DNA from 2 places in the Clostridium sp. B9 genome. Region 2 is predicted to be linked to the other one. Evidence: riboswitches for the same ligand, from Rfam matches in the RefSeq annotation. Region 2 holds a riboswitch; the other holds the start of a gene.

Region 1 (9,422 bases), 1.8 Mb from region 2:
CTTATACATTGAGTATCTTAAAAATATCATCTCTGCTAAAGTAAAGAATAAAGCTGTTGATTCATACTCCTTACCCCCACCTAAATCATGCATTGATGTATTTATGTATAAATTTTCATCACTTAACCTAGCTAAAGCGTTATTCTTTAGTTTTGTTATTGAAATTATAGGTACATTTCTTAATTTAAATTGCTTGGCCAATCTTTTTATATGATCAGATTCACCTGTTAATGATATCAATATTATTAAGTCATCATCACTAATTGTATTTAAAATCATATCAGCCTCTGCTTCGCCTTGTATATTATATATACATTCTTGCCCTGATAAAAATATTCTTTTAAGTTCAGCTGCCACTGCTGATTGAACTGCCCCTGTACCATAAACAAATATTCTTTTAGAACTATAGATAAGACTACATACACTTGAAAAATCCTTTTCCTGCATATCATTTATAAACTTTGTAATATCATTACAAACTACTTTTAAATAATCTTGCTCACCAGTCTCCTTATCTTCACTTTCCCATTTTAAATAAATTTTCAATTCACTATATCCCTTTAAGGAAAGTTTTTGTGCAAATCTTAAAACCGTAGTTCTAGAGACATTACACCTATTAGCTAACTCATCAATGGTTAAGTTACAGCAGTCTTTTTTATGATTATATACATATTTCCAAATGTGTAAATCACTATGATTTAATTTGTCATAATGTTTATTAACAAGCTCTTCTAACCTCATAATATACCTCCAACAATAATATGTCTAACCTTCAACGCAAACTCTTTTAATATAAAAATAATATATCCAAACAAAACACTTAAATATATTTTTATAAACTATATTCTTAACTTATATGATAACATAGTTCTTCCATTTTTGAATCATAATGTAATAACACTCTATTTAAAAATACTAATAAAATCTCTCTATCTCTATAGTTTATACAAACTTTGGCTAAAAATATAAATTTTTATAAGTAACTTAATAAATATCAATATAGTGTAATTTTCTCATATATATTTAAAGTAAAACACCACGGAGAATTTATCTCTGTGGTGTTTAGGTATTTGAGTTTAATTTAATTATATAAAATTTTATAACTAGCTTATTTTAATTTATATTAAAGTAAAGATTCAAATTCATCTCTTACTTCTGGTACTGATAATCCGATTATTACTTGAATAGCCTTACCATTTCTAACAATACCATGTGCTCCAGCAGCCTTAAATGCTGCATCTTTATCTAACTTCGTTTCATCCTTAACTGTTAAACGAAGACGAGTTGCACAGTTTGTGACATCTACTATATTTTCTTTTCCACCTAAAGCTATTAATATTAACTCTGCTTTTTGGGCTGTTTTGCTCTTACCTGAGTTACCTCCATTTGAGTCATCACCTTTTTTAGCTTTGTAATCAGCTTTAGTATATAATTTAGTTTCTTCATCATCATCTTCTCTACCTGGAGTTTTTAAGTTCATTTTTAAGATTACAAATCTAAATACGAAGAAGTATATTGCTGAGAAACATAACCCTATAGCTATTTGAATTAAGTATGTTTGCCAATGATTTTGAGCTAGTGGTATCCAGTTTTGAGCTAACCAGTCTATTATTCCTCCACCAAAGTTACCTGAAACTCCAAATGCAAACTCTGTAGCTGCTAATGTAGCTGCTAATGCTGCATGTATAGCAAATAATATTGGTGCTACGAATAAGAATGTAAACTCAAGTGGTTCTGTAATACCAGCTAAGATTGCTGTTAATGTTGCTGGAATTAATAAACCTGCAACAACTTTCTTTTTATTTGGTTTAGCAGTTACATAAAGTGCTAATGCTATACCAATTGATCCAAAGATTTTTGAATGACCATGTAATGCAAATGCCCCTGCTGGGAATAATTCTGTTAAGCTTTGTTGTGACATAGCATATTGAGCTAAATGTTGTGGCCAATATGTAGCTATTCCACCATCTACAACAGCTGGTCCAAAAATAAATGGTCCATATATAAAGTGATGTAATCCTGTTGGAATTAATATACGTTCAAGGAATGTGTATATCCAAACCCCTACTATACCTGATGAAGCCAAGAACCCTTGTAGTGAGTTTATACCTGCTTGAACTTTTGGCCATAATAAACAGAATATAAATGCAACTGGAATCATTACAAAGAATCCAATCATATATACAAAAGTTGATCCTCTAAATATTCCTAACCATTCTGGTAATTCTGTATCAAAGAAACGATTATGTACCCATACTGCTATTCCAGCAATAATAATTGCTCCTATCATACCTGTATCAAAAGTCTTGATACCTGCAATAGTAGTTAATCCACTTACTCCTCCAACTTCTTGTGCAAAATCAACTCCGAAGAATCCACCCCACATAGTTAACATTGAAGCAACAAAATAGTTGAAAGTTAAATATATGACTAAAGCTTCCATACATGCTCTTGCTTGAGCCTTTTTAGCTAACGCTATTGGTAATCCAACAACGAATAACAATGGAAGTTGTCTAAATACTGTCCATCCACCCTCTTCAATAAGAGTCCAAATTTGATACCATAAAGTACCTTCATTTGCAATTGGTCCAATTATCTCTGGATTCTTGAATAGAATACAAAGTCCTACTGTTATACCTGCGAAAGCAAATAGTAAAACTGGTGTAAACATCGCAGCTCCAAATCTTTGAATTTTTTGCATCATACCTTTACCACCTCACAAATTTTATAAATCCTATTATTACCCTTTAACTTAAGTATTTGATATAAATACTTAAGTTATATTTTTATAAGTCCAAGTACAGTTCATATATTATTTATTTTGATGAACTTTTCTTGTACGATTTGTTAATTAAATAATATCAACTCATGATAACATTTACAATACTTCAAATTCACTCTGTGCCTTATTTCATAAGACTGCAACTTTTTCCCAAAACTCGTGAAATTTCACACATGAATTATTATTGACTTACATATCTTAAATCTATAGATTAATAGTGGGTAATAAATTTATTAAATGGTAAGGAGATTTTTTATGATTGGTTCAATAGCTGCCATATTGACTACAGTATCCTTTGTTCCTCAAGCTATAAAGATTATAAAAACAAAGGACACATCAGGTATATCACTTATAATGTATTCATTATTTACTGTTGGAGTGTTTCTTTGGATAATACATGGTTTAATAATAGATGATTCAGCAGTAATTCTAGCTAATATATGTACTTTAGTTTTTGCAGTAATAATTTTATTCTATAAAATAAAATATAAAGATGGAATTACTAGTGATAGTTAGGTTTCTTAAGTTTCAAATAACATAATGAAATCAATATTTTTAATAAATAAAGAGCTATATCAAAACAACCTTTTAATAAAACTTGCAAATAATATGTGTTTGCAAATTTTATTATTAAGTTTTGATATAGCTCTTTTTCTATTTCATTAAGACTTTATCTTTCCAGTTATTTAATGACTTTCTTGCTTCCCCTATTGTTAGGGACAACTTATCAAGTGCAAAGTCGTCTTTTTCACTTAATATCTCAATTAAATGTCCTATTCTAGGTAATCTGAGATTTACTTTTCGTATAGTTTCTTTTTGACCAAATACCTTACTTGGACTTCCACTTAAAATTACTTTTCCCTCTTTCATGACATATACGTTTTTACAATATAGAGGTACTATATCTATGTCGTGTGTAGCTATTATTATTGTTATACCTAATTCCTTCTGCATTTCAACTAGTAGCTTCATTATTTCAGAAACTCCCATAGGATCTAGTCCAGCAGTTGGCTCATCTAGAATTAACACCTTAGGCTCCATAACTAAAACTCCAGCAATGGCCACCCTCTTCTTTTGTCCAAAGCTTAAACAATGAGTTGGCTTATCCTTCAAACTTTCTATCCCTGTCCTTTTCAAAGCATTTTCAACTCTTTTTCTTACTATATCCTCAGGTAGCTTCATGTTTACAGCTCCAAAAGACACATCTTGATAAACACTTGCTGAAAAAAGCTGATTATCTGGATCTTGAAAAACAATCCCTACATTCTCTCTTAATTTCATAAGACTTTTTCTAGAGTATTCAATAGGCTTTCCTTCAAATAATATTTTTCCTGAAGAAGGTTTCAATATTCCATTCAAGTTTTGAAACAAAGTAGACTTACCAACTCCATTGCCTCCAAGTATAGCAGTTATTTCACCTTTTTTTATATTCATGTTTATGCCTTTTAGAGCATGAGTACCATCTGAATAGTTATAATTTAATTCTTGTATTTGTAGTATATATTCCTCCATAACTTCCTCCTGCTCTAATTAATAAAAATAGTTATTATTATTAATATTAAATTAATTGCTATAGCTACACCATATAAATAATTTCTCTTTTTAAATTGTTCTTGCAAAACATTTAATTCTCCGTTGTATCCTCTTGATTCTAAAGATATATATAAATCATTAGCTCTCTTAAATGAACGTATAAAAAGAGTAGCAGCTAATGCTCCTAGTGACTTAAATGATGTTCTTGTATCTCTATATCCTAATCTAGAATTTTGAGATATAAACATTGTTTGAGAAGTTTCTAGAAGAATAAATATAAATCTATATACTAATCCTATTATTTCTATTAGAAAATCTGGAATTCTAAATTTCTTTAAAACTGATATAACATCAATCATTGGAGTTGTTAATGATATAAAGTAAAGTGAACTTAAAGCTCCTAGTACCTTAAAAAACATATTTATTCCTTCATAGACACCATTTTTAGAAATTCCAATCCACCCATGAAAAAGCTTAATAGAATATATTAAATCTCCTCTATTAGAGGAATAATTTATTACTATAGTAATAATACTAATTACTAAAAATCCTGTCGGAATTATCATAAGTCTCAAAAATTCTTTCCAATTAGTTCCCCCTATTCTTATAATTAGGAAAGCCATTATTGTTATTATAAACAATGAAACGACTAAATTATTAGCCCATAAACATACGCTTAGAGTTAATATTGCAAAAAATATTTTTTCCATAGGATTAATATTCTTTAGTTTAGATGCATAAGCATATTTATCAATATTTATCATTTAGATTCTTCTTCTACTTTCTTTTTACCCTTTAAATATCCAAAACCAAACCCAATTACTCCTGCTCCTATAGCTGCTTGAAGCGCAAATAATAAGCTTTCTATTTCTCCACTGGCTGGCTCAAACATTGGTGAAAACCAAGGTTCATAATTTTCATCTATTTGAGTTATAGCTTCTTCAGCTTGTCCATCAGCTCCACCAAACTCAGCATCCTTAGTTACAAAGAAAGGAATTATAGTAATAGCTACTACTAATAAAATTAATATGACATTAGTTAACACTCTTTTATTTTTCATTACTTTACCTCCCTTGAAAGAATATTAAGGTCCATTAAATCATCTTTTGCATAGTTCTCTATTGCATTAAATATTACTACTGTTAATATTCCCTCACTTATAGCTAAAGGAATTTGTGTAACTGCAAATATACCCATAAACTTCATAACTGAAGCCATGATACCTCCAACTTCTGCTGGGAATGCTAATCCTAATTGAATTGATGTAACCATATATGTTGCTAAGTCCCCAAGAGATGCAGCTAAAAATACACCTAACCAAGTTGGTCCATTTAGTTTCTTCACTAACTTATAAAGTCCATATGATACTAAAGGTCCAACTACTGCCATTGAAAAAGTATTTGCACCAAGAGTAGTAAGTCCACCATGTGCTAAAAGTAATGCCTGGAATAAAAGAACTATAAGTCCTAAAACTGAAGCCGCTGTAGGGCCAAATAATATAGCTGCAAGGCCGACCCCTGTTGGGTGAGAACAACTTCCTGTAACTGATGGCAATTTAAGAGCTGATAAAACAAAAGCATATGCGCCTGCCATAGCTAATAATATCTTCAACCTTGGATTGTTACTAACCGTTTTCTTTATTGAGAAAATTCCTAAGACAATAAATGGTATAGTTATAACTCCCCATGCTATACACCACTTAGGTTGTAAAAACCCTTCCATAATATGCATAGCTGAAACACTTGTAGGTATTAATAAAAACATTAATAAAAATCCTATAAATACTTGATTCTTTTTTGACATAATAATTCTACTCCTTAAATTATATTTTATTTTTGTATCCCCATTGTAAAATAATCAACATTTATCTAAGACATAGCCTAATTTAAAAAATTGACTCTAAAAATAATAACCCCTAGACATTGCATCTAGGGGTTATACAAATTCAAAAAAAATATAACTTACCAAAGCACAACACCTCCTATTTCCCGTAGGATCTTGATGTTTTAAAAATAGGCAGGTCTTCTGGCTCAAGTGTCATCATTTTTTGTAGCCTTCCCAAAATTCTATATTTCAGTGGCTTAAGTTACAAAAAACTCTTCTATTACAGCGGCGGGACCGCGTGGGATTTAAACCCAACTTCCCTTTTAATAAATAAATACATACAATTTATTTAACCTATTCTTAAATATTAGCCATATTATAAGTTAATGTTAACCTTTAAATAAACATATAAACTAATCTAAATTCATCTAAAGAATAAATCACTAAATTAATATAGCTCGAATCTTAAAATTTTATAATATATATTATAAGTATATTACACTTAGAATTGATTTACAATTAAACTATTTATCACTGTTCTTATTTTAGCTAACCATTTTTTATTATTGAATAAATAATAGAAACCCTTTGTAAAATTAAATTATGTCTGAATATATAACTAGAAATCATCACGCACTTAAAATATGGACTAAAATAAAAAGACTATATGTAAGTAAAGAACTTAACATATAGTCTTAAAATTATTAAATTATACTAAGAAAAACCTTCTTATTAGTTTAATATTCTATGATTTATGAATCTTATTTCATATTCATCAACAACGCCATCTTTATTTAAATCAAGATTTTCATCATTGCTTCCAAAATTCTTAGAAACCATAGCTAAATCACCAATATCAATCTTTCCACTGTTATTGAAGTCACCAGTAGTTTCAGTAATTAATAATGAATTGAATCTTTCAATTACATTAGTTAACTCACTCTTAGCTGAATCAACTTCATCTTGAGTAGCATCACTATTTGCAATTACAGCTTCAGCTTTATCAATCTCTGAACTTAATAAAGATTTAGCACCTTCATGATACTCACCAACATTCATTCCTTCTACCGCAGCCTCAACTAAAGCTTTACCATCGTTAACCAAAGTTTCTAAAGCACCCTTATCAACTTCTGGAACTACTTCAACTAAGTCATTTATAGCAGTTTCTAATTCAGTTACTATTGTATTTACTTGCTCTTGAGTATAATCAGCTTTGTTTCCATTAGCTTCATTAGCTATTGCTAACTTCTCTTCAAATACAGTCCATGATTCTGGAGTATAATCTTCTGCTACTAAAGAATTTCCTAAAGCTAAAACTTCATCAAACTTAGCGAAATCAGATGCTCTTAAAGCTAATCCTTCTTCAGCCTCTGTTAACTTTTCTAAAGCTTTATCGATCTTCTTCTGAGAAGCATTTGAATCATCTAGTATAGCTTTTGCATTCTCTAAAGCCTCTTCTAAGCTAGCAAATGAACTTACTGTATATTCATCACCATTTAATGAAACTAACTCATCATACTTAGCTTGTAATGAGTCATTTACTGGGAACTCAAATTCATCATTTAAAGTTATTATTTCATAAATATTTGGTGCTATACCATTCCATTCTATCTTAATTTCAAATATATTTTCATAATCTCTATTTATGAACTCATTTAAACTATTACTTAAAGTACCTAATTCAACCCATTCATCAGCACCAATTCTCACTTTAACTATAGCGCTAGAAATAGAACTTCCGTCCTGAACAATAGTAACCTTTCTAACATCAGTCTTCTCTGATAACTTATAAGTTAAACTACCTTCTGTTATTTCCCCATTATTTGTATTTGGTTTATAAGATGTTGTTAAATCTCCATCTCTTAAATTACTTGGTGCAAATCCTTTTTCTTCAATTGGGTTTGAAATATAAGTTGGATCATTAACAGTTGGAATATATGCTCCATTATTAATCATAAGCTCATTTATTACAGTCCATCTATGTCTATATGGAGCTGTAAATACGATTCTTACATATCTAGCTTTTTTGTTTAGATTTGTTCCTTCAACATAAGCGCTATCTATCGGAACTACTCCACCTGATTGATTTCCATGAATATATCCATTTTCTAATGGCTTAGCATATATATCATCTACACCATTTTCAATTCCATCACCAATAGTTATAGCATCTGTCCAATTTTCACCGTCTAATGATAATTGAATCTTACCATCTCTTACGTGGTCTACCTCTGTGTCTAGTACAACATACTTTAAGTTATCAACTAATATATCTTGTCCTAAATCATAAACTATTGAATCACCAGTATTAGGAGCTCCTAAGAACTTAACACTTGTTTTTAAATTTCCATCTACAGCCTTCTTTGATCCATCATCACCAACATATGCCTCCACTAATGATGGCTCATAAACCTCTGTTGAATTAACTTCAAATTTAGTTAAATTGAAAGTAACAGCATCATTTCCATTGTTTATAGCTCTTACATATCTTCCGTCTTCTAAAGTACTTGTATCAGTTATATCAACCCACTCAACTCCATTTGCAGAGCTTTGAAGAGTTAATCCTGTATTGTCTGAAAGCTCTATATTTAAGCTACTTAAATCTTTAATACGATCTAATTTAACTCCAATATATTCTCCATTATTTAAAGTTATATCATTTAAAGGTAATAATATAGTTTTGTCCTCTTCAGCTCTTGATAAAAGATCTGCACTTGTATTAGTGTAGATGTTATCCTTATTTCCTGCATTCTCAAGTTCATTACTCTTTATAGCAAACTCTGAGAAAGTAACCCACTTATGAACATTCTCCATATTAGTAAGTCTTACATACTTAGCTGCTATAGGTGTTTCAAAATCTTCTTCTATGACATCCTTACCAGCAGGAGCCCCTGTTCTATCATATTCTTTAATAGTTGTCCAAGTTTCATTGTCTAATGAATATTCAAGCTTAAACTTATTCCATTTATCTGAAGCTCCACCGCCACTTTTACCTATTACAAATCTAACTCCATCAAGGTTAATTTCTTTACCTAAATCTAATCCTATAAATTCACCAGCTAATGAAGTATCACCATTAGCAGTTTTATACCAAACTCCAGTATCCTCATCTCCATCTAAAAGACTTGACTCACTTCCCTCATAAACTTTCCAAGCTGAACTTCTTATAAGAGTTGGATTAAACTCAACACCTGAATTTGAATCATCCTTTTTATTTACATTTATATCTCTAACACCAAGCCAAGTATTACTTCTTGCCTCTGTAGCTATTAAACGAATTCCT
Region 2 (9,422 bases):
TCCTTTGGTGCCTTACATTTCTTAGCATGATTTATTATAGCTGAAAAATCTTTATCTGATTCTGAGTTTCCTTTTATGTGAGTACATCCTGCAAATCCAGCTGCTCCAGTTGTATATAATCTATCCTTATAGCTATCTTTAGGAGGAACTATACAGTTTGTAGTCATTAATATTGGTCCATTGAAACTTTCAAACTCTTCTTTTTGCTTCCACCATGCATTTCCATAGTTACCTACAAAGTGAGAATACTTTTTAAAAGCTGGGTAATAGTGAGCAGGTAACATCTCTGAATGAGTATATACATCTACTCCTGTTCCTTCTGTTTGCTTTAATAATAACTCTAAATCCTTTAAATCATGTCCTGAAACTAATATACCTGGGTTACTTCTAACCCCTATGTTTACTTTTGTTATTTCTGGATGACCATATGTTCTAGTGTTTGCACTATCTAATAATGCCATACCATCTACTCCAACCTTACCTGTTTCTAAAGTTAAAGCTATTAATTCATCTATAGTTAAATTGTCATTTAATGTTTTAGCTAATGTACTTTGCATAAATGCATTTATATCTTCATTATCATATCCTAAAGCATTAGCATGCTTCATGTATGCTGACATACCTTTTAATCCATATATTATAAGTTCTCTTAAACTTCTTACATCTTCATCTTTAGTAGCTAAGACTCCTACCTTTGTTGATTTTTCATCTAAAATAGTATCTATTAATTCAATTGATTCTTCTTTACTTGAAAATATATTTTTTATTCTTTGTAAAAGTCCAATTTTCTCATCTATTTCATTTTTATTAGTTGCATTCCATAAAGCAGCTTCTGATAAACCATTTTTATTTTTTAATGAAACTAATAAAAGCTCTTTTGTTCTTAAAGTCTCTTTAACTCTTTCATAGAATATTTCATCATCAAAGTTTGCATTAGTTATTGTAGTAAATAAATTTATTGTTACTAAGTGATTAACCTTAGAATCTATTTTCTTTCCTTCTTCTCTTAATCTAGTTGTAACTTCTGATAATCCTTTAGTTGTATATATTAATAAGTCTTGCATTCTAGCTAAATCTGGTGATTTACCACATACTCCAAATTTAGTACATCCTGTACATCCAGCAGTCTCTTGACACTGGAAGCAAAACATTTTATTTTCCATTAATAATTCCTCCATCATTTATAATTTTTTTCATTTGTTTTTAATTATTTATTGTCCCCTCGACATGCTTTATTCTATACTATATTACTCAACTTTCCTGTAACCTAAGTTACCAAAAGTGAAAAAATATAAAGTTTTTTATAAAAACATAAACATATATTTTTCCCCTAAAATTTTAAAAAAATTTTAGCCTAAACACCGTAAAATAAAAAAACACATTAATCAATTTAGATTAATGTGTTTTTTTATTAGTTTCTTATTAACTCTTCAACATATTCCATATCTATATTTTCTTCTAAGAGATCACAAAGCTTATCATATTGACTAATTTTATAATCCTTATAACTTATTTCTTTGCTTTCTTCAAGGTTAAACTCTCTTTTAAGTTTATTTATAAGTTTTTCTCCAAAGTCTCCTTCATCAAATACTCCATGAATATAAGTTCCAAATACATTTCCAGAACAACTTTTCATTCCAAGGGCTTTTCCATTAGAATCCTTAAGCCAAATATTTTCTTTCTTAGTTGGAATGCTTTCTCCATTATGAATTTCATACCCACATAGCTTATTACCTTCTAAATCTAAAGCTTCAACCTGTTTTGTTGTTTTTATTTCATTGAAGGTTGTTTCTATATTTAAGAAACCTAATCCCTCTTCTTCTCTTACATTCCCCTCAATACCTAAAGGATCACTTATTTTTTCACCTAATATTTGATATCCACCACATATTCCAAAAATTAATTTACCTTTAGCTTTTTGTTCCTCTAAAGCTTCTTTAAATCCACTTTTCTTTATGTAGTTTAAATCATCTATAGTATTTTTACTTCCTGGAATAATAATCATATTGGCTTTCTCTAACTCTTTAGGTGAATCAATATATCTAATATTAACATCTTTAATTCTTCCTAATGAATTAAAATCTGTGAAGTTTGACATATGAGGAAGTCTTATTATAGCTATGTCTATACCCTCACCATGTTTTTCATTACTCTTTATAGAAGTACTGTCCTCTTCTTCAATATCTAAGTCAAAGTAAGGCATAACCCCTAAAACAGGAATATTTATTATATCTTCAATCTGTTTCATAGCTGACTTAAAGTATTCTTTTTTCCCTCTAAATTTATTAATTATAACACCTTTAACTCGCTTTTTTTCTTCTTCACTTAAAAGCATTACTGTTCCAACAATAGAAGCAAAAACACCACCTCTATCTATGTCTGCTACTAAAATAACATCTGCATCCGCCATTTTTGCAGTATGCATATTAGCTATATCAGTTTTTCTTAAGTTTATCTCAGCACAACTTCCAGATCCTTCTAAAACAATTAAATCATAATCATTAGATATATCTTCATAAGCTTCTTTTGCTTTCTCTTTCAAGTATTTATTTAAATCTTCATACTTATAAGCATCCATTGTACAATGCACTTTTCCTCTTACTATTACCTGAGTCTTATAACCCGCACTAGGTTTCATAAGTATAGGATTCATATATTCTTTTGGTTCTATCTCACAAGCTTCTGATTGAACAACCTGAGCTCTTCCAATTTCATCGCCCTCTTTGGTTACAAAAGAATTTAAAGAAATATTAAGAGCCTTGTATGGTGCTACACTATATCCTTTTTTCTTGAAATATCTACAGAAGGCTGCTGCTACTGTACTTTTCCCTACTGAAGAAGCCGTTCCAAGAAGCATTATTCCTCTATACTTCATACATCTCACCTACTTAATATCTAGGAATCCATGAGTTTCATTTAGTATATTCTCTCCAGTTTCAAATTCTATTCTTTCTTTAAATAAAGGTTCATCAAAAACAAATGTATGATATTCTCCATTTTCTCCACAAGCATCTGCTCCTGCAGCTTTTATTTTTTGAACTAAATCTTTTGTTAAAACTTTTCCTAAGAATTCTTCTCCTAGTTCTTTTAATCTTACGTTCTTGATTACTGTTTTAAAACCACTGTCTATAAATTCGTAAGTTAACTTTTCTCTATCCTCTTCCCATAGTGGAAATATTGCTTCTAAGCCTGCCTTTTCACATTTATCTTCACACCAAGTTCTGTGTGCCATTAAATCTATATCACCAAACACGCAAGCTTCTGCACCCATCTCTTCTTTAACCTTAGTTAATGCTTCTACAAAAGTCTCTGCATAATTAGTTCCATTACTTTCAACTAAAACCATTGGTATATCTAATGAATTAGAAACATCCTTTAATAATTGATCTGGAATTCCATGAAACCAACTTCTTAAAACCTTTTTATCAACAGTAACCAATAAAGCAACTGGTTTATGTCCTTCTTTTATCATTCTATATAATGATAATGTACTATCTTTTCCACAGCTATATGATACAACAAATTTCTTTTCCATAATATCCACCTCTATCTCCATCTTTCAAGAGCACCTATCATAAATGCCCTTATGTCTATTCCATAAACATCCTTTATCTTTTCGCTATTTAAAACTTCTTTTGCTTTTCCTTCTCCATAAATATGCCCACTTTTAATAAGTATGACATTTTCACTAAATCTTTGTACTAAGTTTAAATCATGTAAAACTCCTATAACAGTTTTATTGTTTTCACTTACCCATCTATTTATATAATCTAATATTTCTATCTGACATTTTAAATCCAAATGATTTGTTGGCTCATCTAAAAGTAATATATCTGGTTCTTGTGCAAATGCTCTTGCTAAATAGACCCTTTGTAACTGCCCTCCAGATAATTCACTTATTAATTTATTCTTTTCTTCACTTAGTCCAACGCTTTCAATACAATTTAAAACAATTTCTCTATCTTCATGAGAAAGGCTTGAAAATAACCCATCCATATGTGCATATCTTCCAAGTGCCACTGTTTCAAAAACTGTATAAGAAAAATATATATCTGAATTTTGACTCATTAAGGCTATTTTTTTAGCTAAATCTTTTCTCTTTATTTCACGAACTTCTACACCATCTAACTTTATTTCTCCAGTATAATCCATAAGATTAGCTAAAGATTTTAGTAGAGTGGATTTACCACATCCATTTGGACCTATAATTGATATATTCTCTCCAGGCTCTGCCCTAAAAGAGACTCCATGGATAACTTCATATCCATCATATCCACATTTAAGATTTTTAACTTCTAACACGTTATCACCTACTTCTCTTTCCAAAGTAAAGATAAGCAAAGAATGGTGCTCCTACTAAAGCTGTAATTGCTCCAACTGGCAATTCAGATGGTGATATTATTGTTCTTGAAACTAAATCTGTTAAAACCATAAGAGTTCCACCAACAACTATACACATAGGTATCACCACTTTATGATTAGAACCAAATATCTTTCTCACTATATGAGGAGTTATTAAGTCTATAAAACCAATTACTCCACTTAAAGCTACAGCACTTCCAGTTAAAATAGCAACTGAAATAAGTAGGCTTTTTTTAACTTTCTTTGTTTCAACCCCTAAACTTTTAGCACTATCTTCACCAAAGCTTAGTATGTCCATTTCTTTTGTATATTTCAATACTCTGATCAATCCAATTATTAAAAATGGAAGCCCTGCAAAAACATAACTCCAACTTTTCATTGAGAATGATCCCATTTGCCACATAGTTATAGCTTGTATATCCTCACTGCATAATGCTGTTATTGTGGTTAATATAGCACTTGTAAATAGTGATAATACCATACCAGCTAATATTACAGTATTATTAGAAAGCCCTCTATCCACCTTATTAGAAAACATAATAACTGTAAAAACAGTTATTACACCACATACAAATCCTATAACAGGCATTGCTAAATTACCTACATAAGGAATGGTTATTCCTAAAACTATATATAAGCCAACCCCTAATGATGCTCCTGATGAAACACCTAATGTATAAGGAGAGGCTAATGGGTTTTTAAGTATTGATTGTATTACTGCTCCACTTACAGCTAAGGAAGCACCAACTCCAAATGCTAATAAAACTCTTGGTAATCTTATAATCCAAATAATCGCTACGTCCTCTGGTTTAATTCCTACTCTAAGCGGAATATCAAATAACTTATTCCCTATTATTGAAACAGTATCCATTATATGAATATTGGAACTTCCTATAGAAGTTCCAATACAAAGTACTAATAACACCAGGGGAATAGCTAATGTTATTAAAATTTTTCTTTTTTTAGATTCCTGCATATTGCTCTGGATATATATCCTTAGCCATTTGCTTTAATGCTTCTATTACATATTGACTTCCACGTGATGAAGCATTTTTGTCTATTAAGAATATTTGATTATCCTTAACAGCAGTTATTGTATTCCAACCTGGACGTTTAGCAATTACTTCTGTAGCATTTTCTATGTAACCTTCATTTGTTAGTATTACATCTGGATTTTTTTCTATAATAGATTCTTCACTTGGTGAAATCCAACCTTTTTGGTCTGCAAATATATTTTCTGCACCAACTATGTTTAATAAGCTGTTTAAGAAAGTATCACTTCCAAAACTATATAACTTTGAACCTGATCCGATTTCAAAATAAACTGTTTTCTTGTCTTTTATAGTATCACCTATAGCTTTTATTTTGTTAACTTCTTCTTTCATTCCGTCAACCATCTCAGTACCTTTTTTCTCTGTTCCAGTTAACTTAGCTAAGAAGTTTATGTCTTCATATATTCCTTCCATACTATCGCTTGTTGGAATATAAACTACAGGGATTCCAGCCTCTTTTAAAACTTTAAATGGATCTTCTTTACCTTCTCTGTTATGACCCGAAGCTATTATTACATCTGGTTTAAGTGCTAATATAGCCTCTGCATCAGGATTTCTAAAATCAAACTTAGTTACGTCTGGATTTAATCCTTTTACATCAGCAGAGTACTTATCAATTCCTACTATCTTGTTCCCTAAACCTAACCCTACTAAGATTTCTGTGTTTGAAGGAGCTGTTGAAACTATTCTTTCAATCTTTTTAGGTACAGTAAACTCTGTTCCTTCCATGTCCTTCATTGTAACTGTTTTTTCTCCACATCCAACAAATAATAATAAAGACATAGTCATTACCATTAAGGCTGCAAAGACTTTTTTGAATTTTTTCATTTAATTATACCTCCGTTTTACCTTTGTATTTTCTTTAAGCACCACGAAAGTAAACCTTTTAAATTATCTTATTTAGTTTTCAAATTAATTGTTAAGCAGTGTAACTTTTAACCTTAATTGATACCCATATATAAGTTACTCTAACTAAAACAATAATTAAGACAAAAAAACGATTACCACCATAGTAACTTAAATTTTTTGTTTTGTGAGGCTATGATTAACGCGTAAAATAAAAAAAGCATACCTAATGAAGGTATGTTACACTCTTTAAAACACGCATCCTATTATCCTACCCTCAGAGGATAATAGTACATTCATAAAGGCAGGTTTCCCGACTTTGCTTCATTCTACTTTCTCGCCTTCCCACATAAAATGCAGTGACATAATGAGATTTCGTCAGCTTCACGGTTACTGAGGTAGTTGAAGATTTACACTTCATTCCCTATTAAGTGAATTCACACCAATTATGAGTCAATCACCTTGATTATATTATTATATTTTCCCATTGTCAAACCTCTATACTTATCTATTATTGGAATCAATGGGAAAATAAATAATATATGGTATTTAGTTTAAAATCAATAAATAATGTTTATCAATAATATTATTTAATTTATAATAGCTTTTAACTCTTTTAAAAGCTCTAAATTTTCTTCTCTTGTTCTAACTGCAATCCTATAAAACCTCTTATTTAAGCCGATATAATTACAACAACTTCTTATTAAGATTCCCTTTTTAAGAAGCTCTCCTCTTAAATCAATCTCTTTTTTAATCTCAAAAAACAAAAAGTTAACAGCACCTTTAAAAATTTTTATATTTTTTATTTTATTTATTTCTTCATATAAAAATTTATTTTCTTTTTCTATATATTCAATAGACTCTTTTATATATTCCTTCTCTTCAAGAGCTTGTCTTCCTGCATAGTCTGCTACAGTATTTACACTCCAAGGAGTAGAAACTTTATTTATTTCCTCTATATATTCGCTATTTCCACTTAGTCCGTATCCTAATCTTATTCCTGGGAAAGCGAATAGTTTAGTTAATGACTTAACAATAATTAAGTTGTTAAATTCATTTAATTCCTTAGTAAGAGTATATTTTTCTCCATCTTTCACAAAATCCAAAAATGATTCATCAAAAACTACTGTACATCCATTATCCCTTGCTTTTTCTAATATCTTTAAAGATAAATCTTTTTCTATCAAAGCTCCTGTTGGATTATTAGGATTACATAAAAATAAAATGTCTATGTCACTGTTAATTTCATTTAAAAAATCTGAATCTAAAGAATATTTGTCCTTTAATAAATAATGTGAAATCTTGCATCCTACAGAATTTAAAGCATCTTCATACTCAGAAAAAGTTGGTGCTATTAAAAGTGAACTCTTAGGTTTTAAAGCTCTTGCTATATTAAAAATAACTTCTGCTGCTCCATTTCCTAAAACTAATTCTTCACTATTACAATTTTCATAAATAGATATAGCCTTCTTTAATTCAAAATAAGTTATATCTGGATACCTTTCAATCTCATTTAATGCATAAGTCATAGCCTTATGTACTTTATCTGACATTCCCATAGGATTTATATTAGCTGAAAAATCTAAAATTTTATCCATATTGTATATTCTTTTTATTTCTTCCACATTTCCACCATGTCCTAAGTTCATATAATCACCTCAATAATTCCTCTAAGACCTACTGAAATTATCATCCCTAAAAATGAAACCAGCATAAGTATGTTGTTTGTTTTATAAACATGGTCTATTTTTATTTTGCTTATAGAATCACCTATTGTTGGTTTTTCCACAAGCTTCCCAAAATAATAGTTAGCTCCTCCAAGTCTTATTCCTAAAGCACCAGCTACAGCTGCCTCTGGATGCGCACTATTAGGACTTGAATGGTTATATCTATCTCTTTTATATATCTTAAAACTATTTTTATAGTTCATTCTTAAAATCCAACTAGCTAAAACTATTAAATATGCAGTTATTCTTGCTGGAATATAATTAAATACATCATCAAGTTTAGCTGAAACAAAACCAAAATCTTTGTATTTATCATTTTTATAGCCAAACATTGAATCACAAGTGTTAACCGCTTTATATAAAAAGGCTAAAGGTGCTCCTCCAAGTCCAGCAAATATCAATGGAGCTATTATTCCATCTGACATATTTTCAGCTACAGTTTCAACTACAGCTCTAACTATAGCCTCTTCATCTAAGTTTTCAGTATCTCTTCCTACTATGTAAGAAAGCTGCTTTCTTGCCCTTACAATATCTCCACTTTCTAATATATTAATAACCTTAAGCCCCTCAACTTTAAGTCCCTTAGCTGATATACAAAAATAAATAAGTATACCAGACACTACAGTTCCTAAAATAGGGTTAATAATATTAGAAATTTCAACAATTCCTAAAGCAATTAAAAAAGTTATTATTACTATTGAAAGCCAAGCAAATAAGCCTGCTAACTTCTGTTTTTTTGAAAAAACACTTCTCCAAAGTTTCTCCATACTTTGAGCTAGCTTACCTATATATCTTATAGGATGATATGGATTTTGAGGATCCCCTATTACCATATCTAAAATATACCCTATTACAATTTTTATCATTTCTAAAACCTTTCCACTATCTCTAAGCTTACATATTTTTTTATATTACTTTCAAAATCTTTTTCTGATAATTTCTCTTTCAAATTTTTATGTGCTAATTCAATTTTTAGCTTATATCCTTCACCGCATTTAGGTTGATATGTATAAAAATCTAATCCCTCTTTTTCAAAAAGTTCTAAAAGAGAAGCTATACTTCCTCCATGACATACTATTAAAGCCTCCTCTTCATTCTGCTCCTCTAGCATTAAAAGAAGATTTAAAAATGCTTCCTTCATCCTAAGCTCAAAATCTTTTCGTGATTCACCATTAGGACAAGTTACTTCCTTGCTCTCATCTAGTATCCAATCTAAATACTCTTTTTTCTCTTTTAGCATTTCATAAGATTTTAATTCAAAGTCTCCAAAGTTGTACTCAGAAAATCCTTCAAAAACTTCATAATTTTCATTTGGATATAAAATTTCAAAGGTTTTATTAGCTCTTTTTAGCCCACTTGTAAAATATCTCTTACATTTAGGCAATTTCACACTCTTCTTTTTTTCCTCTAACTCACTTATTCCTATTTCACTTAA

Evidence for each region. Region 2 has a riboswitch for cobalamin ahead of ACQZHJ_RS09210 (ABC transporter substrate-binding protein). Riboswitches for the same ligand answer to the same signal wherever they lie in the genome.
Region 1: another riboswitch for cobalamin. It lies ahead of ACQZHJ_RS01345 (energy-coupling factor ABC transporter permease); the one in region 2 lies ahead of ACQZHJ_RS09210 (ABC transporter substrate-binding protein).

What each region holds. Positions count from the first base shown of each region.
Region 1 covers NZ_JBNWKA010000003.1:271,008-280,429, reverse strand. The annotation lists gene ACQZHJ_RS01375 (MurR/RpiR family transcriptional regulator) at 1-741, opposite strand, end outside; gene ACQZHJ_RS01370 (alpha-glucoside-specific PTS transporter subunit IIBC) at 1,124-2,704, opposite strand; gene ACQZHJ_RS01365 (SemiSWEET transporter) at 3,038-3,298, shown strand; gene ACQZHJ_RS01360 (ATP-binding cassette domain-containing protein) at 3,437-4,294, opposite strand; gene cbiQ (cobalt ECF transporter T component CbiQ) at 4,309-5,079, opposite strand; gene ACQZHJ_RS01350 (energy-coupling factor ABC transporter substrate-binding protein) at 5,076-5,375, opposite strand; gene ACQZHJ_RS01345 (energy-coupling factor ABC transporter permease) at 5,375-6,118, opposite strand; cobalamin riboswitch at 6,314-6,512, opposite strand; gene nagH (hyaluronoglucosaminidase) at 6,872-9,422, opposite strand, start outside.
Region 2 covers NZ_JBNWKA010000003.1:2,029,550-2,038,971, forward strand. The annotation lists gene hcp (hydroxylamine reductase) at 1-1,163, opposite strand, end outside; gene ACQZHJ_RS09190 (cobyric acid synthase) at 1,412-2,875, opposite strand; gene ACQZHJ_RS09195 (diphthine--ammonia ligase) at 2,885-3,535, opposite strand; gene ACQZHJ_RS09200 (ABC transporter ATP-binding protein) at 3,547-4,302, opposite strand; gene ACQZHJ_RS09205 (FecCD family ABC transporter permease) at 4,307-5,338, opposite strand; gene ACQZHJ_RS09210 (ABC transporter substrate-binding protein) at 5,325-6,242, opposite strand; cobalamin riboswitch at 6,547-6,740, opposite strand; gene cobD (threonine-phosphate decarboxylase CobD) at 6,851-7,909, opposite strand; gene cbiB (adenosylcobinamide-phosphate synthase CbiB) at 7,906-8,853, opposite strand; gene ACQZHJ_RS09225 (histidine phosphatase family protein) at 8,856-9,422, opposite strand, start outside.